DNA from 3 places in the Yersinia canariae genome. Region 3 is predicted to be linked to each of the others. Evidence: predicted binding sites of a transcription regulator. Region 3 holds the regulator's gene; each other region holds the start of a gene.

Region 1 (8,196 bases), 1.0 Mb from region 3:
CGGTATTCTTCGGTACCGCACTGGGTAACTTTGGTGTCGACCATATGCTGGATGGCTTGGTCGAGTGGGCACCAGCGCCGATGCCACGTAAAACCGATACCCGCGAAGTGGTGGCGGCCGAAGAGAAATTCACCGGTTTTGTCTTTAAGATTCAGGCCAATATGGACCCGAAACACCGTGACCGCGTAGCTTTCTTACGTGTGGTTTCTGGCCGCTTTGAAAAAGGCATGAAACTGCGTCAGGTGCGCATCAAGAAAGATGTGGTGATTTCAGATGCACTGACCTTTATGGCCGGTGACCGTTCCCACCTCGAAGAAGCCTATGCAGGGGATATTATCGGCCTGCACAACCACGGGACTATTCAGATTGGTGATACCTTCACTCAAGGTGAAGATATGAAGTTCACCGGTATTCCTAACTTTGCACCTGAATTGTTCCGCCGTATTCGTTTACGTGACCCATTGAAACAAAAACAGTTGCTCAAAGGTTTGGTTCAGTTGTCAGAAGAGGGTGCGGTGCAAGTCTTCCGCCCACTGACTAATAACGATCTGATTGTTGGGGCTGTTGGTGTTCTGCAGTTTGAAGTGGTGTCTTCGCGTCTGAAAAGCGAATACAACGTCGAGGCGGTATATGAATCCGTTAACGTATCAACCGCGCGTTGGGTTGAATGTGATGATGTGAAGAAATTCGAAGAGTTTAAACGTAAGAATGAGCTTAACCTGGCATTGGATGGTGGTGATAATTTGAGCTATATCGCGCCCACTATGGTCAATCTTAATATTACGCAAGAACGTTATCCGGAAGTGCGTTTCCGTAAAACTCGCGAGCATTAATCAAGCTGTCAGCCGCATTCTGTCGGGGTACTTAGTGCCCCGATTCATTAATTTTTCTCATTATTTTTTCTCTAAGATAACTCCTACTTAGGTATTATATTTCCGTTTTAGTCCTATTCCGACTGTAAATCTTCTGAGATGCTCTATCTTTATAGATACCAGCAGGATTGACTTGCATCAAATTAGAGTGAGTTAATCTGCAATAATCGTAAAGTATTCATCAAATGCCCACCCATATAAGGTGGCGTAAGAATCCGAAAACTGGGGCGTTATTCCAGTCCAGGATTCAAAACAATAAAGGAAGAAATCGATGACAAACACAAAATTTGCCCGTTCAATGATGGCTGTTGTTTTAGGTACCATACTGGTAAGTGGTAGCGTCTTCGCCGAAGACACAATGCTTAATAAGACTAACAACGTTGTAGACAGCACTGGTGCGAAACTCGATAGTTCCATGAAGAAAGTCGATAATTACATGGGCGACAGCGCTGCAACGGCCAAAGTAAAAAGCGCATTGCTGGAAGAGAAAACCCTTAAAAGCACTGATATCTCAGTAGAAACTAATCATGGTGTTGTGACTCTGACAGGCTTTGTCAGTTCTCAGGCAGAAGCTGAAACCGCAGTTGATATCGCCAAAAATATTGAAGGCGTTAAATCTGTTAGCGATAAGCTACATGTGAAAGATCAGAAATCACAATCCGTCAGTGAATATGCTGGTGATGCCGCAACCACCAGTTCAATAAAAGCCAAATTACTGGCTGATGACATCGTACCATCACGTAAAATCACAGTAGAAACGACGGATGGCGTGGTGCAATTATCCGGTAATGTTGAAAATAAAGCTCAGGCCGAACGTGCCGAAAGTATTGCTAAAGCCGTTGATGGCGTAAAAAGCGTTAAAAACGACCTCAGCATCAAGCCTTAATTATTATCTGGCTGATGGGTATTTCGTGGGCAACAATATAACCTGCGAAATACCCGTTAATAAGTATGTCAGCTAAATAATTCATCCAATAAATCCAAATAATACAACTTCTGTCAAATACGCTACTTTTAAATAGACAGAGGTGGTTAAAGAGTGATTTTTGAACGTCAGTTTACGAAGTCATTTTTTCAAACGGGAAGGAGAAGCTTATGTTTCGCTGGGGCATTATATTTCTGGTTATTGCGTTAATCGCGGCGGCATTAGGTTTTGGGGGGCTAGCCGGTACAGCAGCCTGGGCCGCGAAAGTTGTTTTCGTCGTCGGTATTATTCTATTCCTCATCAGTTTGTTTACAGGACGTAAACGCCTTTAGTCAGGCGCAAGGGTTACAGCAAGGGTAAGAAGGGGTATCCTCAACACCTGTTGTAACGCAATGAGGATAGATGGTGGGATACAGAATACCTATCACGCTCGGTAATATTGAGCCACTCGCCTATAAACCATACCAACCCGGTAAAATGGCGTTGGTTTGCGAGGGCGGCGGGCAGCGGGGAATTTTTACAGCCGGTGTGCTGGATGAATTCCAGCGCGCCCGCTTTAACCCTTTTGATTTGATGATTGGCACCTCTGCTGGTGCGCAAAATCTCTCTGCTTTTATCTGTGGCCAACCCGGCTATGCACGCCGCGTCATTACCCGTTACACCACTACAGCTAACTTCTTCAATCCATTGCGCTTTGTTCGCGGTGGCCACTTAATTGATCTCGATTGGCTGGTGGATATCACCTCCCAGCAGTTACCGTTAGCTATGGATCAAGCCGAACAACATCTGCGTGATGGCCGTGAGTTTCTCATGTGCGCTTGCCGCAGTGATGATTTCGAACCCACCTATATCTCTCCAACCCGAGAAAGCTGGTTACCGGCCATTAAGGCCTCCAGTGCTATTCCAGGATTGTATCGTCAAGGTGTTGATTTAGATGGGATTAGCTATCAAGATGGCGGTATTAGTGATGCGATTCCTGTAGAGGAAGCTTATCGCCGTGGGGCTGATACGATTGTGGTTATCCGCACAGTACCTTCGCAGGCTTATTATACGCCGCAATGGATGAAGCGGATGGAGCACTGGCTGAGTGAGAGTAGCTTGCAGCAACTGGTGCGAATTATGCAGCAGCATGAGCAGAGTTATCATCGTATTCAGCAATTTATTGAAAAGCCGCCGGGTGACTTGCGTATTTTCGAGATTTTCCCGCCTAAACCCCTTGCCAGTAATGCACTGGGGAGCCGAATCGCGGCTCTGAATCGTGATTACCATTTAGGGCGTCGTTGCGGCCGCTATTTTTTGGCAACTGTCGGGCATTGGCTGTTGCCTAAAGATCAGTTGGAGCAGTCTGAAATCAAGGGGGAGAAAACGTCGATTTCTCTTTCCCGCCGTATGATTCAACCGCAAGATATTAACCAACCAGATGATATGGCTGACTTTATTGATATTGATAATGATGATTCTTCATTTGATATCACTCAATCGCCGGATATTATTGCGCCAGCCGTCACCGCGAAAATTACCAACCATCTTCCACCGCAGATGACAGTGGCAGACAGTGGGCTAATTATCCCTGCGGCGACACGGAGCAAAAAGAAGCCTCTGCAAGCGGATATTATTTTGCCGCCTGATGTGGCGAAAACCAAAGGTGATACCGCGTAATGGCATGGCGCAGCGGGCAGATGCCCTATTTTATTGATACCCATTGCCACTTTGATTTCCCTCCTTTCAGCGGCGCGGAAACAGCCAGCTTAATGAGTGCTGCGCAAGCGAATGTCAGGCAAATTATTGTGCCCGCGGTCAGTGCTGATTATTTTCCTCGCATTCTCGATTTGGCGGCTAACTATCCGCCACTATTTGCCGCACTGGGCATGCATCCGCTTTATATTGCGCAGCATCAGGAAGCTGATTTAGCCATATTGGCCTCGGCGCTGCGGAATAAAACAGAGAAGCTGGTGGCGGTGGGAGAAATTGGCCTGGATCTCTATATGGATGAGCCGCAGTTACCCCGTCAATTAGCGCTATTGAATGCCCAATTGAAGCTCGCCAGGCAGCATGATCTCCCGGTCATTTTGCATTCGCGCCGATCACATGACCAACTCGCTTCTGCCTTGCGTAAAGTCGCTTTGCCCTGCACTGGTGTGGTACACGGCTTTGCAGGCAGTTTAGCCCAAGCACAGGCATTCATTCGCTTGGGTTATTACATTGGTGTGGGGGGAACTATCACTTATGAACGGGCGCAGAAAACTCGACATGTTATGGCGGCATTACCCCTTTCAGCCCTATTGCTGGAGACCGACGCGCCGGATATGCCCCTTGCGGGTTTTCAAGGCCAACCCAATCGGCCAGAGCAAGCCGCGAATGTATTTGCGGTGTTGTGTGAGTTACGCCAAGAAGCGCCATCAGAGATTGCGGCCCATCTTTTGCAAAATAGCCAACGTTTATTTCAATTACCCTCAGTTGATTAATGCCCGCGATAGTCTTTTGATTTCATTATGCAAATCATCCTAATAGTTAGCGTGCTTTCACTTTTTGCTATTTTAATGTGATTTTGGTCACGTTAACTGCTTTGTGTTTGCTTTCAGTTGTGTTTATTTGTGACAGAGATTGTTTGATAGCCAGATCATGCCGGTATAATCCATCCCCACATTATTCAAATACAAATCATTAACAGGATTATCTGCATGCTCATGAGTTTAGTTGGAATGGCAGTACTGATATTAATAGCCGTGCTTCTTTCAAGTAATTTTAGGGCGATTAATATCCGCACTGTAGTTGGGGCATTTATTATTCAGGTGGGTATTGGTGCGCTGGTATTATATGTCCCGGTGGGACGCCGTATCCTTGGCGGGATGTCCGAAGGTGTCGCGAATGTTATTGCTTACGGCAATGATGGGATTTCATTTATGTTTGGCGGCTTGGTTTCCGACAAAATGTTTGAAGTCTTTGGCGGCGGTGGTTTTGTATTTGCCCTGCGAGTATTGCCCGTTATTGTATTCTTCTCCTCTTTAATCGCCGTTTTATATTATCTCGGCGTTATGCAATTGGTGATTAAAGTATTAGGTGGTGGGTTACAGAAGCTATTGGGAACTTCGCGTACTGAATCTCTTTCCGCGACAGCCAATATTTTTGTCGGGCAAACCGAAGCCCCATTGGTCGTGCGGCCCTATATTGCCACTATGACTCAATCTGAATTGTTTGCGGTAATGTGTGGCGGTTTAGCCTCCGTCGCGGGTTCAGTATTAGCCGGTTATGCACAAATGGGCGTGCCGCTGGAATACCTGATTGCGGCCTCCTTTATGGCGGCTCCCGGCGGGTTGTTGTTCGCTAAATTGATGGTGCCAGAAACTGAAAAAACGCACGATACTGTGGATGCTACCACTCTGATTGCTGAAGATGAGCGCCCGGCTAACATCATTGATGCTGCGGCATCGGGTGCGGCTTCCGGTCTGCAATTAGCACTTAATGTCGGCGCTATGCTATTAGCTTTTATCGCATTGATTGCATTGCTAAATGGTATTCTGGGCGGGATTGGCGGCTGGTTTGATTATCCGCAACTCTCTATGGAATTGATTTTGGGCTGGGTATTCTCGCCAATTGCTTATCTGATAGGGATTCCGTGGAGTGAGGCCATGGTAGCAGGCTCCTTTATCGGCCAGAAAATCATTGTGAATGAGTTCGTGGCGTTTATGAATTTCGGTCAATATTTACAAGCTGAAGAGTTAGTTAAAGCAGCGGGTTTACAGGTAGTTTCTGAACATTCAAAAGCCATTATTTCCTTCGCACTGTGTGGTTTTGCTAACTTGTCCTCTGTCGCCATCTTGTTGGGCGGGCTAGGTAGCATGGCACCTAACCGCCGCCATGATATCGCGCGCTTTGGTCTGAAAGCTGTTGCAGCAGGGACTCTGTCGAATCTGATGAGTGCCACTATCGCGGGTTTCTTCCTCGCCCTGTAATTCGGCCAGCTTGATTGGCCATTTTGGTCTGGGCAGTGCTCATTACCGTCACATACTACCTGTATGCTGCGGTTCTTGTGCGCTGTCCGTCCTCAAACAGGAGGCACGACTAACTCCTCATTATTTTATGGTTCCGCCCCATAATCCTGCGGATTCCTCCGCATAAGCTATCCTTGATGCAAGTGGGCGTAATAGTGTCAGTCAGCTATAAATGAGGTTATTTTGTGACTTTAATCACATATAATTTTCATCTGTTACAAGTTACTATTGATTAGTGTGAATTTGAACACATCTCATGTGCTGATATCGTGTTCAAATAGAGCTATAAGTTAGTGCGGTGAGATGGATCTCAATTGCCACCCATACAGGGGCTATCTTCAAGGAACCAAGTCCGCTCGCCAACGTATTGAGCTAGAACTATACGGCTCATAAATAAATACTCAGTTTTGGCAAGGTGCCGGGGCTGAAAAGTGTTGGAGAGTTTTATGACCGATTTAACCGCCTGCGCGAATCTAAATGATTATGCCAAACGCGCGCTGAGTTTAATGGATTTAACCACCCTGAATGACGACGATACCGACGATAAGGTTATTGCTCTGTGTCATCAGGCTAAAAGTCCTGCCGGTAATACAGCGGCAATCTGTATTTATCCTCGCTTTATTCCTATTGCGCGTAAAACATTACGTGAGCAAGGAACACCTGAAATCCGCATTGCAACGGTCACCAATTTCCCTCATGGCAATGATGATATTCCTATTGCGCTGGCTGAAACCCGGGCTGCGATTGCCTATGGTGCGGATGAAGTGGACGTCGTTTTCCCCTATCGCGCTTTAATGGCCGGTAACGATAAAGTCGGTTTTGAATTGGTGAAACAGTGCAAAGAAGCTTGTGCTGATGCCAATGTATTGCTGAAAGTTATCATTGAAACCGGTGAGTTAAAGCAAGAGCATTTGATTCGCCAAGCCTCCGAGATTGCTATCAAAGCCGGGGCTGATTTTATCAAAACCTCCACCGGCAAGGTGCCGGTTAATGCCACGCTGGAAAGTGCCAGCATCATGATGCGCACTATTCGTGACTTGGGAGTGGCGAAAACCGTTGGTTTTAAACCTGCGGGGGGCGTACGTACTGCAGAAGACGCCGCGCAATTCCTGCAACTGGCCGACCAATTGATGGGCGAAGGTTGGGCTGATGCTCGCCACTTCCGTTTTGGCGCATCCAGTCTGTTGGGCAGCTTGTTGACGACATTGGGTCATCAGAGCAACAGCAACAGCACCGGCTACTAACCATTATCTCAGTCATTGAACTGAGCAGATGCACTGCGGGCTATTTTGTCCGCTGTGCCGCTTTTATTTCATAAGCAGGGGGATACCTTGTTTCTCGCACAAGAAATTATCCGTAAAAAACGCGACGGCCAGCCACTGAGCGAAGAAGAAATTCGTTTCTTTATCAATGGGATTCGCGATAACGTGGTTTCCGAAGGGCAGATTGCAGCTCTGGCGATGACCATTTATTTCCATGATATGAGCATGCCAGAACGGGTAGCGCTCACGATGGCCATGCGCGATTCTGGCTCGGTTCTGAACTGGAAGAGTCTAAACCTCAATGGCCCGATTGTGGACAAACACTCCACCGGCGGTGTGGGTGATGTCACTTCCTTGATGCTCGGCCCAATGGTGGCGGCCTGCGGCGGGTACGTGCCGATGATTTCGGGCCGTGGTTTGGGCCACACTGGCGGAACACTGGACAAGCTAGAAGCTATTCCCGGTTTCGATATTTTTCCTGATGACAGCGCATTTCGTAAAATCATTCAGGATGTCGGCGTTGCCATCATCGGCCAAACCAGCTCACTGGCACCGGCGGATAAGCGCTTCTATGCCACCCGCGATATTACCGCCACGGTGGACTCCATCCCACTGATTACCGCTTCTATTCTGGCTAAAAAACTGGCTGAAGGGCTGGATGCGCTGGTAATGGATGTCAAAGTGGGGTCGGGTGCTTTTATGCCGACTTATCAACTATCTGAAGACTTGGCGCAGGCGATTGTCGGCGTTGCCAATGGTGCGGGTTGCAAAACCACCGCATTGTTGACGGACATGAATCAGGTCTTGGCTTCCAGTGCCGGTAATGCGGTTGAAGTGCGCGAAGCGGTGCGTTTCCTGACGGGCGAGTATCGTAATCCGCGCTTGCTGGAAGTGACCATGGCGCTGTGTGTCGAGATGCTGCTGTCTGGCGGGTTGGCACAAGATGACGCTGATGCCCGTGCCAAGCTGCAAGCGGTGTTGGATAACGGTAAAGCGGCAGAAGTCTTTGGCCGCATGGTTGCCGCGCAAAAAGGCCCGAGCGATTTTGTCGAGCGCTACGACAGTTATTTGCCAGCCGCTATGTTGAGCAAGCCAGTATTTGCTGAGCGGCCAGGAATTATCACCGCCATGGATACCCGAGCTTT
Region 2 (8,196 bases), 590 kb from region 3:
GGGCCAGCAGTTCAAGTTGGGCTGGACTCAACTGCTAGATGAAGTGGATGAAGCGCTGGCATTGGGCCATAAAATCAAGCCAGTACTGCTTGGCCCGGTAACTTATCTGTGGTTGGGGAAAGTGAAAGGTGAGCAGTTTGACCGCCTCTCATTACTAAAAGATATTTTGCCAGTCTATCAGCAAGTTCTGGCGGAATTGGCAAAACGCGGTATCGAGTGGGTACAGATTGACGAGCCAGCATTGGTATTGGAATTGCCACAAGAGTGGCTGGACGCCTACCAGCCGGCTTATCAGGCACTGCAAGGTCAGGTTAAATTGCTGCTGACCACTTATTTCGACAGCATCGGCCATAACCTTGACACTATTCGCGCTTTACCCGTACAAGGCCTGCACGTTGATGTGGTTGCCGGTCAGGATGATATTGCTGGCCTGAATGCAAAACTGCCAAATGAGTGGCTGTTATCACTGGGTGTTATTAATGGCCGTAACGTATGGCGCGCCGATCTGAGTCATTGGTTTGAACGTCTGCAACCGCTGGTAAATAGTCGTCCGTTATGGTTGGGAAGCTCTTGTTCCTTATTACACAGCCCGATTGATTTAAGTGAAGAAACCCGCCTTGATGCAGAAGTGAAGAGCTGGTTTGCTTTCGCCCTGCAAAAATGTGCCGAACTGGCACTGTTAACACAGGCGCTGAATGCACCTACTGAAGCCAAACTGGCTGAATTAGCCGCTTACAGTGCTCCAATTCGTGCTCGCCGTGCTTCCAGCCGTGTCCACAACGCACAAGTAGAACAGCGTTTGGCGGCTATCACTGCACAAGATATTGAGCGCCAATTGCCTTATGAAGCGCGTGCGGCTGCTCAGCGTAAGCGCTTTAATTTACCTGCCTGGCCGACCACTACCATTGGCTCATTCCCACAAACCACTGAAATTCGGGGTTTACGTTTGGACTTCAAGCAAGGCCGTTTGGATGGCAAAAACTACCGCACCGGTATTAGCGAGCATATCAAACAAGCCATTGCCGAACAGGAGCGTTTGGGCCTGGACGTGCTGGTGCATGGCGAAGCTGAACGTAATGACATGGTCGAATATTTCGGCGAGCATCTGGATGGTTTTGTCTTTACACAAAATGGTTGGGTACAGAGCTATGGGTCACGTTGTGTTAAACCACCGGTAATTATTGGTGATATCAGCCGCCCTGAAGCCATTACCGTTGAATGGGCCAAATATGCTCAGTCTCTGACGGACAAACCGGTAAAAGGCATGTTAACCGGGCCGGTGACTATCCTGTGTTGGTCATTCCCGCGCGAAGATGTTAGCCGTGAAACTATTGCTAAACAAATTGCATTGGCACTGCGTGATGAAGTCGAGGATCTGGAGAAAGCCGGTATTGGTATCATCCAAATTGACGAACCAGCACTGCGTGAAGGCCTACCTCTGCGCCGTGCTGACTGGCAAGCTTATCTACAGTGGGCGGTTGATGCTTTTAAATTGAATGCGGCGGTCGCGCAAAACGATACTCAGATTCACACCCATATGTGTTACTGCGAGTTCAATGACATCATGGATTCTATTGCTGCGCTGGATGCTGATGTGATTACCATCGAAACGTCCCGTTCAGATATGGAATTGTTGGAGTCATTTGAAGACTTCGCTTATCCCAATGAAATAGGCCCCGGCGTTTATGATATTCACTCACCGAATGTGCCAAGTGTGGAATGGATTGAAGCTTTATTGCGCAAAGCGGCGCAGCGGATTCCTGCGGAACGTTTGTGGGTTAACCCAGACTGTGGTTTGAAAACCCGTGGCTGGCCAGAAACCCGTCAGGCGCTGGCAAACATGGTACTTGCGGCACAGCGCTTGCGCGCAGAACAAGCTTAATAGCGCTTTACTCTGTGTTGTGAGACTTCGGGCGCATATGTTGCGCCCTTTTTTATGGCTATTATTTATCTTCTTCAGGCACTGGGTTAGCAGCAACGCCGTGCTCTGCAAACCAGTTCAGCATGCGCTGCCAGCCATCCAGTGCAGATTCTGCGTGATAACTGGGGCGGTAATCCGCATTAAATGCATGCCCTGCCTCAGGGTAAACAATGATCTCGGCATCGGCATTCGCGGCCCTTAGTGCCTGACGCATGGTGTCAATATGCTCCTGGGTAATACTGCCATCTTTGCCACCATATAATCCCAATACCGGCGCGTTGAGGTCGACGGCAATATCAACCGGATATTTCGGTAGCAGTAAGGTTTTCTCTCCGACCAATTTGCCATACCAAGCTACAGCCGCTTTTAATTGCGGGTTATGAGCGGCATATAGCCATGCAATTCGCCCACCCCAGCAAAAGCCGGTAATGGCCAATTTGCTGGTATCCCCGCCGTGGCGCGATGCCCAATGTGCAGTATGGTCAAGGTCAACCATCACCTGCCTGTCAGGTATTTTGCTGACCAGATTTTTAACTAACGCATTGATATCATCATATTCTTTGGCATCCCCTTGGCGGAAGAATAATTCAGGGGCGATGGCCAAATATCCCTGCTTCGCCAGTCTGCGGCAGATATCCTGAATGTGCTCATGCACACCAAAGATTTCTTGTACAACAATAACGACAGGATATGGGCCAGTATGTTGGGCTGGCTTAGCAATATAGGCCGGTAACTCGTCTCCTTGGGACGGGATAGTGGTTTCCGTGCAGTGAATACCTTGTTGATCGGTATGGCGGGTCGTCGGGGCCAGAGGATCGACTGCGGGGGTGAATCCGCTTGCCGCCTGCCTGAGAGTCATCAATTGATCAGTTTTCACTGTGGTCTCCTTACGAAATGAGGAAAATATGGCTCGATAAAGTCTTATTGGGTTGAGCTATCCATTGCTCTGATATTTGCAGTTGTCGACTTTTACTATAGATAATCTGTGAGATTAATGAGATCAGGTTGCCGTAATTAAACGTTTTATTGCGATATTGAGGCACCTGCTCAGTCAACTGATGACGAGAAGATATATCGTCAACATTCATCAATGAGTCCTATCATTGTTATTCATATATAAAGTCACTGTTGCTGCGGGCTTTTTTTGTATAAAAAACAGTCTCAATGAAGTTGTTATGTGATATGTGTCACATTTAAAATGTATTTGAAGTTATCATTTCTTTTATCAAGGTGACCATCATCACGAAATAATGTGATGGTTTTGAGTAAAGTATTCCTTTGTACCTCCCTATAACATCTCTCATGAAAGAGGAGTCTCACACATGGCTAAATCCGACGTTTTTCACTTGGGCCTGACTAAAAATGATTTGCAAGGGGCGACTCTGGCTATCGTTCCGGGTGACCCACAGCGTGTTGAGAAAATCGCTAAATTGATGGATAACCCAGTACATCTGGCTTCACATCGTGAATTTACCTCATGGCGTGCCGAACTTGATGGCAAAGCTGTGATTGTCTGCTCAACTGGGATTGGTGGCCCATCCACCTCTATTGCGGTTGAAGAATTAGCGCAACTCGGTGTGCGGACGTTCCTGCGTATTGGTACTACAGGTGCGATTCAGCCACATATTAATGTTGGTGATGTATTGGTCACAACCGCAGCAGTGCGTTTAGACGGTGCCAGTCTGCACTTTGCGCCAATGGAATTCCCGGCAGTGGCTGATTTTGACTGCACCACAGCATTGGTTAATGCGGCTAAATCTGTTGGTGCGACGACTCATATTGGTGTCACCGCTTCTTCAGATACTTTCTATCCAGGGCAAGAACGCTACGATACTTACTCTGGCCGTGTTGTCCGCCGTTTCAAAGGCTCCATGGAAGAATGGCAATCTATGGGAGTAATGAATTATGAAATGGAATCAGCCACATTGCTGACAATGTGCGCCAGCCAAGGCCTGCGTGCCGGCATGGTCGCTGGGGTAATTGTTAACCGCACCCAGCAAGAAATTCCGAATGAAGAAACCATGAAAGCGACTGAAAGCCATGCGGTGAAAATTGTCGTTGAAGCGGCTCGCCACCTACTGTAATACCTACTGCTGGCGGGCCAGTAACTCTCCGCAAATGAATCAATGAATATCATACGAGCGGGTCAGTTACTGGCCCGTTCTTTATTTCGGCTGATTATCTGTTAATGTCGTAGCTCTTATAATGGACAATAATAAGAGGAAAATATGACGACACCTGTTCTATCTCATCCTTCCCTGCTGCCACTGGATGGTGGTATTAACTTTCGTGATCTTGGTGGTAACGTCGTTACAGATGGCCGGCGTATCAAGCGCGGGTTATTATTTCGCTCGGGTTCACTTGATCGTTTGAGTTCTAAAGATTGTGAGGTTCTCAGCAGTGGCTCCGTTGCTCAAATTCTAGATTACCGCGATGCTGATGAAGTTCAGGCCAAACCCGATATTGTTTGGCCGGGTGCCAGCTATCACAATATTCCAGCCAACCCACTCAGCAGTGAAGTTAACGCCAATCTCGAGAAACTGACAAACGAGACGTTAGCGACATTTGATGCCAGAGCCTTCATGCTAGAGCTCTATCGCCGCCTACCATTTAATAATCAAGCTTATAAGCAATTGGTCAGTTTGCTACAAAATAGTGCTTCGCCAGAACACGACGCGGCAGGTGTGGTACAACATTGTGCGGTCGGAAAAGACCGTACCGGAGTGGGTTCAGCATTGGTGCTGTTTGCTTTAGGGGCTGATGAATCGACAGTCTTGGAAGATTACTTGCTGACTGAAACGACACTGGCACCTTTTCGTGAACATATGCTGGCTGAACTGGCACTCAAATTAAATGATAAGGCACTAGGTCAATTTGCTTTTGTACTGTCGGCTCGAGAAGAGTTTATTCAAACTGCTCTGCTTAGTATTCAAGAGAGGTATGGTAGCCGCGAACAGTGGCTACAGCATGAATTTGGTCTTGGCAGCCGCGAGCGTGAAAAATTGCAGTCATATTTCTTGGAGTAATCGCATACCAAGAGGCTAATTTTGTGATTTATCGTGTATTGAGCCACCACTGGGTGGCTCTTTTTAACCGCTTAATGATGCAAACTACCGCTTAACCAGTTCGCGGGTATTTCTCTTAGGGACCAAGCGTATGTTAACGCCTGACAAATTCCCTGGAGAGAATGCTCATGCAACATGCGATTACCTTTGTTATCGCCTCCGCGTGTATCCTTATGATCTGCTACCGTTTATACGGTATCTTTTTTGTTCGTAAGGTTCTGCGAGTCGATGACAGTGAAGTAACACCTTCCCACACCTTTGAAGATGGTAAAGATTACGTTCCAACTAAAAAATGGGTGAACTTTGGTAGCCACTTTGCAGCTATTGCTGCGGCTGGCCCCTTGGTTGGCCCAGTACTGGCAGCCCAATATGGTTATTTACCCGGCTTCCTGTGGTTACTGATTGGTTGTGTTATCGGTGGTGCTGTGCACGACACCGTCGTTCTGTTTGCTTCAATGAAACATCAGGGTAAGTCCCTGTCTGAAGTGGCTAAATCAGAACTTGGGCCAGTCGCGGGCTGGTGTACCGGTCTGGCTATGCTATTTATTATCACTATTACCATGGCCGGGTTGTCGATGGTTGTGGTACATGCGCTGGAACGTAACCCTTGGGGTACTTTCGCGGTCTTCATGACAATCCCTATCGCAATTTGTGTTGGTTTATGGGAACGCATGACTGGCAGCATGAAAGGGGCTTCTTATGTCGGTATCGCCGCCATTATGGTGTGCGTGTTCGTCGGCCCTTACATTGAAGGCACTTGGCTTGGTGAATGGCTAATGCTGAAAGCCGATACCGTTAGTATTATTCTGCCAATGTATGCTTTCTTCGCTACAGCCTTACCTGTCTGGATGCTGTTAACCCCTCGCGGTTACCTCTCCAGCTTTATGAAAATCGGTGTATTCGGTGCACTGATTGTCGGTGTTGTATTTATTAACCCTGAAATTCAATTCCCAGCAGTAACACAGTTTATTCATGGTGGCGGCCCAGTTCTGGCAGGGCCGGTCTGGCCGTTTATCTCTATTACCATTGCTTGTGGTGCTATTTCCGGTTTCCATGCATTTATCGGTTCAGGTACTACACCAAAACAGATCGATAAATGGAGTGATATCCTACCTGTTGGTTTTGGCGCGATGCTGGCCGAATGTATGGTTGGGGTTATGGCCCTGATCGCTGCAACATCCCTGCATCCTGCTGACTATTTTGCGATTAACTCATCTGCTGAAGCCTGGAGTATGCTCGGCATGGAAGTGGTTAACCTGCCAAAACTGAGTCAGGAAATTGGCTTAGATTTGTATGGCCGTACCGGTGGTGCTGTTACCTTAGCTGTGGGTATGACGGATATCTTCATTCGAGTGCCATGGTTCAGTAGTTTAGCTGCTTACTTCTTCCAGTTTGTTGTGATGTTTGAAGCCGTATTTATTCTGACAGCCGTTGACTCTGGTACCCGTGTTGCTCGCTACCTGCTGCAAGATTTCCTGGGCGATATCTGGGCACCATTGAAACGCACTGATTGGTTACCTGGCACATTAGTGTGCAGTGTTATTGCTTGCGCGTTGTGGGGTTACCTCCTTAACTCCGGCGATATCAACTCGGTTTGGGCGCTGTTCGGCGTATCAAACCAGTTAATGGCTTCTGTTGGCTTAATCATTGGTGCCACTATCATCCTGCGTTTAGCAACCAAACGTGTTTACATGCTGACTTGTGTGATCCCACTTGCGTATCTGTTTGTCACTGTAAACTATGCGGGCTATTGGATGATTACCCATGTGTACTTCAATTCAGCAGCGAAAGGTTACAATTTGTTCAATGGTATTATCTCTATCATCATGATGACATTGGGTGTAATTATCTTGATATCAGCGCTGAAAAAATGGCGTGAACTGTGGATTCGCAGATCAGCCGAGATGGCTGGCAATAAAGTAGTCACTGCCAACGCTTGATATCATTGATATTCTAAATTAACCCTGATAAACGGTCGGAATCTTCCGGCCGTTTATTTTTTGTTAAACAAACATGTCGATACATTGAGTATGCTAATGGCAACTTTGTTGATAACAGGAAAATGCCTGTGACCCTAAATGATGTCATTACTACCGTTACTGATTTTGTTCGCGAACATGAGACGTGGGCAATGCCTATCGTATTCATTCTTGCTTTTGGTGAGTCGCTAGCCTTTCTTTCCCTGCTACTTCCCGCAACAGTTATTTTGCTTGGATTGGGCGCATTAATAGGTGAAAGCGGTATTTCTTTCTGGCCGATATGGGCCGCCGCCGCCGCTGGGGCCTTCTTTGGCGACTGGATCTCCTATTGGGTCGGAGATCATTACAAAGATCGCGTTGGTACTCTGTGGCCACTTTCCCGCAACCCCCAACTTCTTGTTCGCGGTCATGCTTTTTTCGAGCGCTGGGGGTTCTTTGGTGCCTTTATCGGCCGTTTCTTTGGTCCATTGCGCGCAGTCGTTCCTTTAGTCGCTGGGATTTGTGCTATGCCAAAGTTCTATTTCCAGTTGGCTAATATCACCTCCGCTATCATTTGGGCATTCGGTATTCTGGCTCCAGGCGCTTTTGGTATTCAGTGGCTTTCTCACTGGATAGATTAATATAGCCTGAACTCTCTAATGGGCCTCATATTTGTGGCTGATAGTTCTAGCGCATTTCTTTGTAGCAGAGTAAGCCGTTTTTTATCTGCTTACTATCTATGCGTACGGCTTCGCAATATGGCATGTAACGGAAAAATAATCTGGACATCCATACAGTGTCCCCTTACCTTGGCTGACAATAGGTAATGGGGAGATAACCGTGGATATCAGTTTATTTTATGGGCTGGGAGGCTGCCTACTTGGTGGGATTATTGGTTGGCTAATGGCTAGCTTGTATCAGCAGCGAAATAAGGCGCAGCAGGATATTGAACGGCGGTTACTGGAACAGGCATTACAACAGTCTCAGCAAAATACCTCGGAATTACAGGCTCTTTTGCAACGTAATGAACAACAATTACGCCAAGGTGAATTAGAACTCCGCAATTTGCACAGCCAACTGGCGGCAAATGCTGAAAAACTGCAACAGTTGACTCATTGGCGTAATGAATGTGAGCAGCTCAATCAAGAATTAAGAGCTCAACGAGAAGTGAATAGTGCACAAGAGGCTGAACTACGCGAGGTCACGATCCGCTTGGAAGAAACTCGGCTGACCGCAGAAGAAAAGCAACGTC
Region 3 (8,196 bases):
GCGAACCCGGCATTCAGTGCCGAACAGGTGATTACCGAACTGGGCGTGGGCGAAGCACTTATTTCTTTTCTTGATGAGAAAGGGCGGCCCAATATTGTTGAGCGCGCCATGGTGATTGCTCCGCAATCCAAAATGGGGGCGCTGGATGTCGCTGCACGCAATCACGCCATCAATCATTCGCCATTGTATGGCCGCTACGAAGAGATGGTGGACCGAGAATCGGCCTATGAGAAATTGTCTGCTGATGGCTCATCCACCTTGGGGGACGCGGCGTCTGGCGGGGCGAAAGCACCTGAGCAGCCGAATGGTCACGGCGGTGGTCTGATGGATGGGCTGAATGATTTGCTGTTTGGTTCTACCGGCCCGCGTGGTGGTAAACGTGATGGTATGGTGCAAACTGCCGCCAAAAGTATGGCGCGCGATCTGGGCCGACAAATTTTGCGCGGTGTTCTGGGGTCTATTACCGGTGGGCGCAAGCGTTAACTCGATGTTTTGGATATGAAATGCTGTTATTGATCGATAATTACGATTCATTTACCTACAACCTTTACCAGTATTTTTGTGAACTGGGCGCGGAGGTGGTGGTTAAACGTAATGATGAAGTGCAACTGACTGATATTGAAAAATTATCACCGTCTCATTTGGTCATTTCTCCCGGCCCCTGCACACCGAATGAGGCCGGGATCTCTTTGGCCGCTATTCGCCACTTCGCCGGTCAGTTGCCAATCTTGGGCGTCTGTCTTGGTCATCAGGCGCTAGGGCAGGCTTTTGGCGCGCGGATTGTGCGGGCGCGGCAAGTGATGCACGGCAAAACAACCGCTATTCGCCATACTGGTGAGGGGGTTTTTCGTGGGCTTAATCAACCGCTGACCGTGACGCGTTATCACTCTTTAGTCATTGCCGCCGACTCACTGCCTGATTGTTTTGAGCTGACTGCGTGGACGGAGCAGGGCGGTGTAATGGATGAGATTATGGGTATCCGCCATCGTAGTTTGCCGCTGGAAGGCGTGCAGTTCCATCCGGAGAGTATCCTCAGTGAGCAAGGTCATCAATTATTAGATAATTTCCTTAGAAATTAATTAGTTGATTTGTATGTCGTCAATTAAATAATTTTTCATTTGCCTGATTGTGATTTTTTATGCATATTTTGTGATTATATTTTCACATATCAGTAATGGGTAGTTTAATGGTTTATCAGGGTGGGCAGCGTAATGGCAGATAAATTAGCAGTGAATCGCAGTACATTCGATCAGGTTATTTTGCCTGTTTATGCACCAGCGCAGTTTATCCCGGTAAAAGGGAAAGGTAGCCGGGTGTGGGATCAGCAAGGCACGGAATACATTGATTTTGCAGGTGGAATTGCAGTCACAGCACTGGGGCATTGCCATCCGGCATTGGTGGCGGCATTGCATCAGCAAGGTGAAATGCTATGGCATACCAGTAATGTATTCACCAATGAGCCAGCGCTACGTTTAGCGCAAAAACTGATTGCCGCGACCTTTGCTGACCGGGTGTTTTTCGCCAACTCTGGCGGCGAAGCAAATGAGGCCGCATTTAAGTTAGCCCGCCATTACGCTATTGAACGCCATAGTCCTTATAAAACTAAAATCATTGCCTTCCACAATGCATTCCATGGCCGCACCCTATTTACTGTATCAGTCGGGGGGCAGCCAAAATACTCCGATGGTTTTGGTCCGAAACCCGCTGATATTATCCATGTGCCTTTTAATGATTTGGCAGCGGTAAAAGCAGTAATGGATGACCACACTTGCGCAGTCGTGCTGGAGCCGATCCAAGGGGAAGGGGGCATTACCTCTGCGACGCCAGAGTTTCTGCAAGGGGTGCGTGCGCTCTGCTCCCAACATAAAGCGCTGTTGGTGTTTGATGAAGTTCAAAGCGGCATGGGGCGCAGCGGTAAGCTGTTTACCTATATGCATTATGGTGTCACGCCAGATATCCTCACTACGGCTAAAGCATTGGGCGGCGGGTTCCCTGTCAGTGCGATGCTGACAACAGAAGAAATTGCATCAGTGATGGCCGTCGGAACACACGGTACCACTTATGGTGGCAATCCTCTGGCCTGTGCGGTAGCAGAAGCCGCATTGGATGTGATTAACACCCCTGAGGTACTTGATGGTATTGAACAGCGTCACGGCGTGTTTGTGCAGGCTCTGCAAGAAATTAACAGCAAGTATCATGTGTTTAGTGATATTCGCGGCATGGGGTTGTTGATTGGGGCAGAATTAACACCGCAATATCATGGTCGTGCGCGGGAGTTCCTGACCGAGGCGGCAGCGCAGGGTTTGATGATTCTCAATGCGGGGCCAGACGTACTGCGGTTGGCACCTTCACTGGTGATTGAGCAAGAAGATATTCAGCTAGGTATGGCGCGTTTGGAACAAGCCATCGCCAACCTGGTAAAAGGCTAAGTGGCCTCATGGAGAGGGCTTAACCTCTCCATTTTACGCCTTACTCTGCAATCTATGGCTGCGCCAAATACCGTGGTGCGGCTGTTGTTGCCATGCTAGGGATGAAACGGTATGCATTACGCTAAGATGCGACAAGATGCGGCGTAAATTGCGTTCCAATTCAGAGATTTGGGTGTCGGGATCGATATCCGGCATTTGCACAAAATCGTTATTCCCCTCACTGCTATCCGACTCCAGCCGTTGCTGGCATTGCTGTATCGCCATTTCACATAGCTGTAAATAATCTTCCGCCAATTTAACGGTTAACCGGACGTGGCGTTTATCTGCATCTGCGGGCGATTCTCCCAGTGGATAGGCCCGGGTCAGGATAGTCATCTCGTTGATATGCCCGACAATAAGTTCGCTATGTGTGGCCCATAGGCGCATGTCTGATAAATATTTGGAGTTGAATCCCGGCTCCTGCATGGCCTGATTCAGTGAGTTAAGAACAGCATTGCTGGCTTTGTTCACCTGAATGCGCTCATAGGACAGTTCCCCAACATCTGGCTTAGGTTTCAGTAGGATACGCAGGATACTCTGATAACTCTCTAGCGCCTGATGCGCATTTTTACGCAGTAAACCGCTTTGCCACTGAGGCCATAACCAGAGTGCACTGGCAAAGGCCAATGCGCAGCCGATTAACGTATCCAGCAACCGCGGGATCAAAAAGTCCGCCCCTTCTCCGGTCAATAGCTGCAAGATATACACCGTAGTGATAGTTCTAAAAATGACTGACAAGCCATAGTTTTTGCGTTGAACCAGATAGGCTACCAATGTGATGAGTAACATGATGCTCAGCGTGGTGCCTTCCGGCATTTTAAAGTGCAGTAAAGCTGCCGCGAGTAACAGCCCTATCAGGGTGCCAAGGGCGCGGTGATGAATACGGATCTTCGTGGCGTTATAGCCGTTTTGTGTCACCAACATGATGGTGAGTAAAATCCAGTAAGGTTTAGGCAGGTGGATCAGGTTGCCGATATAACTGCCAGCAGCCAGGGTGACGCCAATCCGGCCAGCATCACGTAATGCACTGGATTTAAAAGATAAGTAGCCGACAAGCGCCGGCCAGAACGGTTGGGATATCTGGCTGGACATCAAATCACGGTCATACTGCGGGCGCTGGTCGCTCAGAATTTGGGTAATATGACTGATATGGTAATAGCAAAATTGCGCCACTGGATTATTAGGATGTTGCTGGGCAATCTCTTCCAGTTCTACCAGTGCATCACCGGCGCTAAAGCCGGTTTTCGCGCGGTGGTGGTAGAGAATATCATCGGCAATGGTGCGCATTTGCGTTGAGATAATCTGTATATTGCGCTCAAGGACCTTTTCTATAGGTGTCTGCTCAATCAGCTCTTGCGTTTTTTCTGACTGATTCATTGCCGCAGTGATGTGTTCTTGCAAATCGAGGGCCATCTGAAATAGTGTCAGTAACCGTTTTTGCTCTTTCTTGGTGGTGTTAGGAAGCAGGTTAAATTGTTGATAAAGTTGATTAATTTCATCCATGATACCTTGCTGTTTATCCAACAACTGCGGTATTGCCTTTTCCGTTTCCCGGCGCTGGCCAAATAAACGGAATGTCGCATCGCAATAATTGGCCAACAGATGGTAAAGCTGGCTCAATGGCTCACGGATGGGCTGGTCCTTACATAACCGGAACCACAGCCAGGTAAATACGCCGTACCAGAGAGTCCCCACGGCACACATCAATGGGGCTTGCCAGATGGGCGCGCGACCTATCATGCTGAGACTGAAAATCGCGGCAATCAGTGCGGCCGGGAGCAAACGGCCATTGAGCTGACTGATGGCACCACTTATCCCCAATGTTAATGCGAGGCCAAGCAGCACCACTGGCAATGGGATATCCCACAGCAACAGTTGTTGAGTTAGATAGCTACTGAAGGTAAAGAGAGCCCCGCCGACAATCAGTCGCCGGAAGAAATGTTGATGAGGGGTATCTAGCGAAGCAATGTTACAGCAAGCGGGTATCAGGGAGAACATCAACCCCAATCGTAAATCGCCAATAGCAAACCCCAATGCCGCGGGTATGCACAGAACCAGCGTTTGGCGGAGAGCATAGTTAACTTCAGGATGATAAATAAGCCGTTGCCAATTCATGTAGGCCCCAGGAGTTTATTAATCACACAGATGAAGAAAACCAGTGCCGGGTTAGCGGCACTGGTTTATAGGGAACTAACGGGTGCCGTAAACGACAATCGTTTTACCGTGTGCGGAGATCAGATTTTGATCTTCCAGCATTTTTAGTATCCGCCCCACCGTTTCGCGGGAGCAGCCAACGATTTGACCAATTTCCTGGCGGGTAATCTTTATCTGCATCCCATCTGGGTGGGTCATGGCATCGGGTTGTTTTGCCAGATTAAGCAGTGTTTGTGCAATGCGCCCAGTGACATCAAGGAAAGCAAGGTTACCCACTTTCTCAGATGTTATCTGTAAGCGATTCGCCATTTGTGAAGACAGGCGCATCAAGATATCTGGATTTACCTGAATCAACTGACGGAATTTTTTGTAAGAAATTTCAGCCACTTCACAGGCGGTTTTTGCTCTAACCCAGGCACTACGTTCTTGGCCTTCTTCAAATAATCCAAGCTCGCCGATGAAATCTCCCTGGTTTAGATAGGAGAGAATCATCTCTTTACCTTCTTCATCTTTGATAAGCACCGCAACGGAGCCTTTCACGATGTAGTAAAGCGTTTCGGCCTTTTCACCTTGGTGAATTAGCGTACTTTTCGATGGATATTTGTGGATATGGCAATGAGACAGGAACCATTCGAGAGTCGGGTCTGTTTGTGGCTTGCCGAGAACCATTCGCTGTTATCCTCTGTTGTTATCGCTGCCTAATTAACAGGGCTCAGAGTTCCCTGTACGGCGTGCTTATAAAATACACTTTCATTTAGCATATTAATTTGCTCAACTGCCGAAAGGTATAGCCAAGATACGTACCGGGTAGAAACCCTTCACTGAGTATTGAGAAGCTACCCTATTTAATTCTAGAAACAACACTTTCGATTCTGTTTGTAGCACAGGATGAGGCCAGTGTCTTGTGTTGTATCGCTTCAGCATGATGAACATCGGGTTACATTGCCAGTTTGTAAATGAAAGGGTAGTCTGAACCAGAAAATTTAACCGGGAGCAAGAGTTATGCAGGCACGTGTAAAGTGGGTTGAGGGACTGACATTTTTGGGTGAGTCGGCTTCAGGCCATCAAGTTTTAATGGATGGGAATGCGGGCGATAAAGCACCAAGCCCGATGGAAATGTTGTTAATGTCGGCAGGCGGCTGTAGTGCAATTGACGTTGTTTCCATTTTGCAAAAAGGCCGTAACGATGTGCGCGATTGCGAAGTGACGTTAACTTCGCAGCGCCGAGAAGAGGCACCGCGCCTGTTTACGCAAATTAACTTGCATTTTATTGTCAGCGGCAAGGGCTTGACCGATAAAATTGTTGAGCGCGCGGTTGAACTTTCGGCTGAGAAATATTGCTCGGTTTCTCTGATGCTGGGCAAAGCGGCGACCATTACCCACAGTTTTGAAATCCGCGAAGTCGCCTAAGCAAACCCTTCGTCCTTGAAGCTGCGGGGCTGTTAGCTGTGCTCGCTCACCCGAATCACTGACTTATGTAAGCTCATCGGGATGAGTTCGCTTGCCGCCTACCCGCAGCTCCAATGACTTTGGATTGGGATAGTGTTAACCAATTTTTTTCCCTTCCAGCAATTGCTGCACCAATGGCGCCATAATCAACTCCATCGCCAGCCCCATCTTCCCGCCTGGGACTACCAATGTATTGATATTTGAAATAAATGATCCCTGTAGCATCGCCAGTAAGTAGGGAAAATCGATTTGATCCAAACCCCGGAAATGAATGACGACAAAACTTTCATCCAGTGACGGAATGGCTTTGGCGGCAAATGGGTTAGAGGTATCGACGGTCGGTACCCGCTGGAAGTTAATATGGGTGCGCGAGAACTGGGGGGTGATGTAGTTAATATAGTCATCCATGGAGCGCACCACGGAATCCATGACCGCTTCACGGGAATGGCCGCGCTCGCCGGTATCCCGGACTAATTTCTGAATCCACTCCAGGTTAACGATGGGGACTACGCCAACCAGCAAATCTACATGTTTCGCGACATCATGATGTTCAGTCACGACCCCGCCGTGCAGGCCTTCATAAAACAGCACATCAGTCGGCTCGGGTAGCGACTCCCAAGGAGTGAATGTGCCGGGAATCTGGTTATAGGGCACGGCTTCATCATAGGTATGCAAATACTTACGTGAGCGCCCGGTTCCGTGCTCACCGTATTGGGACACACTTTCTTCCAACTGACCAAAATCATTGGCTTCTGGGCCAAAATAGCTGATATGTCGGCCTTGATCCCGCGCTTTACGGATGGCGGCATCCATTTCCGGGCGAGTGTAGCGGTGGAAACTGTCACCTTCAATTTGTGCCGCGCGAATATTCAATTGCTGGAAAATTTTGCGAAACGCCAAACTGGTGGTCGTGGTTCCTGCGCCACTTGAGCCGGTAACGGCTATAACCGGATGTTTAATTGACATATTAGCTGTAACTCCATGGGGTTAGATCCTCAGTGGACAGGCTGAAATTGGCTGTTTTTTTATCGTTAATGGCTATTTTTAGGGCAAAGTGTCCAGCTTGTCACTCTGATTTTACTCGAAGAGTGTGGCGACAACGCGAGGGTTATGGCAACTCTTCTGCCCCGGCACGAAATGCACCACGCGGCATAATATTGATGGTTTCGTGTAGTTCAGACCACACTAATACCGCCTCACGACTCACTAATTGGCGGCGCACATCTTCGACTTTTTGTGCCAATGAGCGCTCTTGCTCGCCGTAATCGGTGCCTTCACGTAACACAAAGGTTTCAAGCAGATTATCCAGTGTTTCACTATCGACTTGCTGCCAGGGGATAATCATGACTGTTGCTCCAAATAGGGGGAAAGCCAGGCTGGAATACGTTGTTCCAACCACATTTGTGGGTGTTTTAATGAGCCGCCGACAAATCCGACATGGCCGCCATGCTCAGTTAACTGATAATCAATGTTACTTGGTAATTCCTGCCGGTTGGGGATAACGTCGGCCGTCATGAATGGGTCATCATTAGCATGAATGATAAGCAATGGCGTTGTAATTTGCGGTAGCAGTGGCAAAGCGCTGCAACGCCGATAGTAATCCAGTGCATCATTGAAGCCATGTATTTTCGCCGTTATGACATCATCAAACTCTTTGATTCGCCGCAGCCCTTTCAATTGCGCCAGATTCAACGGCAGGCTTCCGGGGTAATGCAACAGCTTACGAGTGGCATTTAACTTGAGCTGATTCAACAAATAGCGCTGATAAACACGTGAGAAACCTTGATCCATTCGATTCGCGCAAGGTTCGAGCATCAGGGGGGCAGAAACCACCACGGCGGCCTCTAATAAACTATCGCGCCCTTGCTGTGCCAGATAGCAAGCTAACATATTGCCCCCCAAAGAGACGCCGACAGCGGCCGTTGGCACCTGACCATAGTTTTCCCGCAGCCAGCGCAGGAAGAAACGCGCATCTTCTGTTTCACCGGAGTGATAAATGCGAGACTTGCGATTAGGTTCTCCACTGCATCCACGAAAATGCATGACTACCCCCAACCACCCTTTGGCTTGCCAAGCGTGCAGTAAACCATGGGCATAAGGGCTGTAAAAATTTCCTTCCAACCCG

What was found. The regulator CRP, encoded in region 3, controls carbon source genes, mostly activating them, when cyclic AMP is high. The targets are predictions, from matches to a motif close to ATGTGANNNNNNTCACAT.
Region 1: a site for CRP is predicted at 4,338-4,355, ahead of F0T03_RS03425 (NupC/NupG family nucleoside CNT transporter). Genes of this name have one in related genera too.
Region 2: a site for CRP is predicted at 3,097-3,114, ahead of udp (uridine phosphorylase). Genes of this name have one in related genera too.

What each region holds. Positions count from the first base shown of each region.
Region 1 is NZ_CP043727.1:715,276-723,471, forward strand. It holds gene prfC (peptide chain release factor 3) at 1-833, shown strand, start outside; gene osmY (molecular chaperone OsmY) at 1,144-1,758, shown strand; gene F0T03_RS03410 (DUF1328 domain-containing protein) at 1,968-2,129, shown strand; gene F0T03_RS03415 (patatin-like phospholipase family protein) at 2,200-3,456, shown strand; gene F0T03_RS03420 (TatD family hydrolase) at 3,477-4,262, shown strand; gene F0T03_RS03425 (NupC/NupG family nucleoside CNT transporter) at 4,479-5,750, shown strand; gene deoC (deoxyribose-phosphate aldolase) at 6,236-7,033, shown strand; gene deoA (thymidine phosphorylase) at 7,121-8,196, shown strand, end outside.
Region 2 is NZ_CP043727.1:272,678-280,873, forward strand. It holds gene metE (5-methyltetrahydropteroyltriglutamate--homocysteine S-methyltransferase) at 1-1,882, shown strand, start outside; gene F0T03_RS01250 (dienelactone hydrolase family protein) at 1,944-2,798, opposite strand; gene udp (uridine phosphorylase) at 3,244-4,005, shown strand; gene F0T03_RS01260 (tyrosine-protein phosphatase) at 4,150-4,947, shown strand; gene F0T03_RS01265 (carbon starvation CstA family protein) at 5,115-6,926, shown strand; gene F0T03_RS01270 (DedA family protein) at 7,055-7,585, shown strand; gene rmuC (DNA recombination protein RmuC) at 7,785-8,196, shown strand, end outside.
Region 3 is NZ_CP043727.1:4,390,571-4,398,766, reverse strand. It holds gene F0T03_RS20240 (helicase HerA-like domain-containing protein) at 1-483, shown strand, start outside; gene F0T03_RS20235 (aminodeoxychorismate synthase component II) at 504-1,079, shown strand; gene argD (bifunctional acetylornithine/succinyldiaminopimelate transaminase) at 1,212-2,429, shown strand; gene F0T03_RS20225 (YccS/YhfK family putative transporter) at 2,463-4,583, opposite strand; gene crp (cAMP-activated global transcriptional regulator CRP) at 4,659-5,291, opposite strand; gene F0T03_RS20215 (OsmC family protein) at 5,625-6,032, shown strand; gene F0T03_RS20210 (phosphoribulokinase) at 6,168-7,037, opposite strand; gene F0T03_RS20205 (YheU family protein) at 7,180-7,416, opposite strand; gene F0T03_RS20200 (hydrolase) at 7,413-8,196, opposite strand, start outside.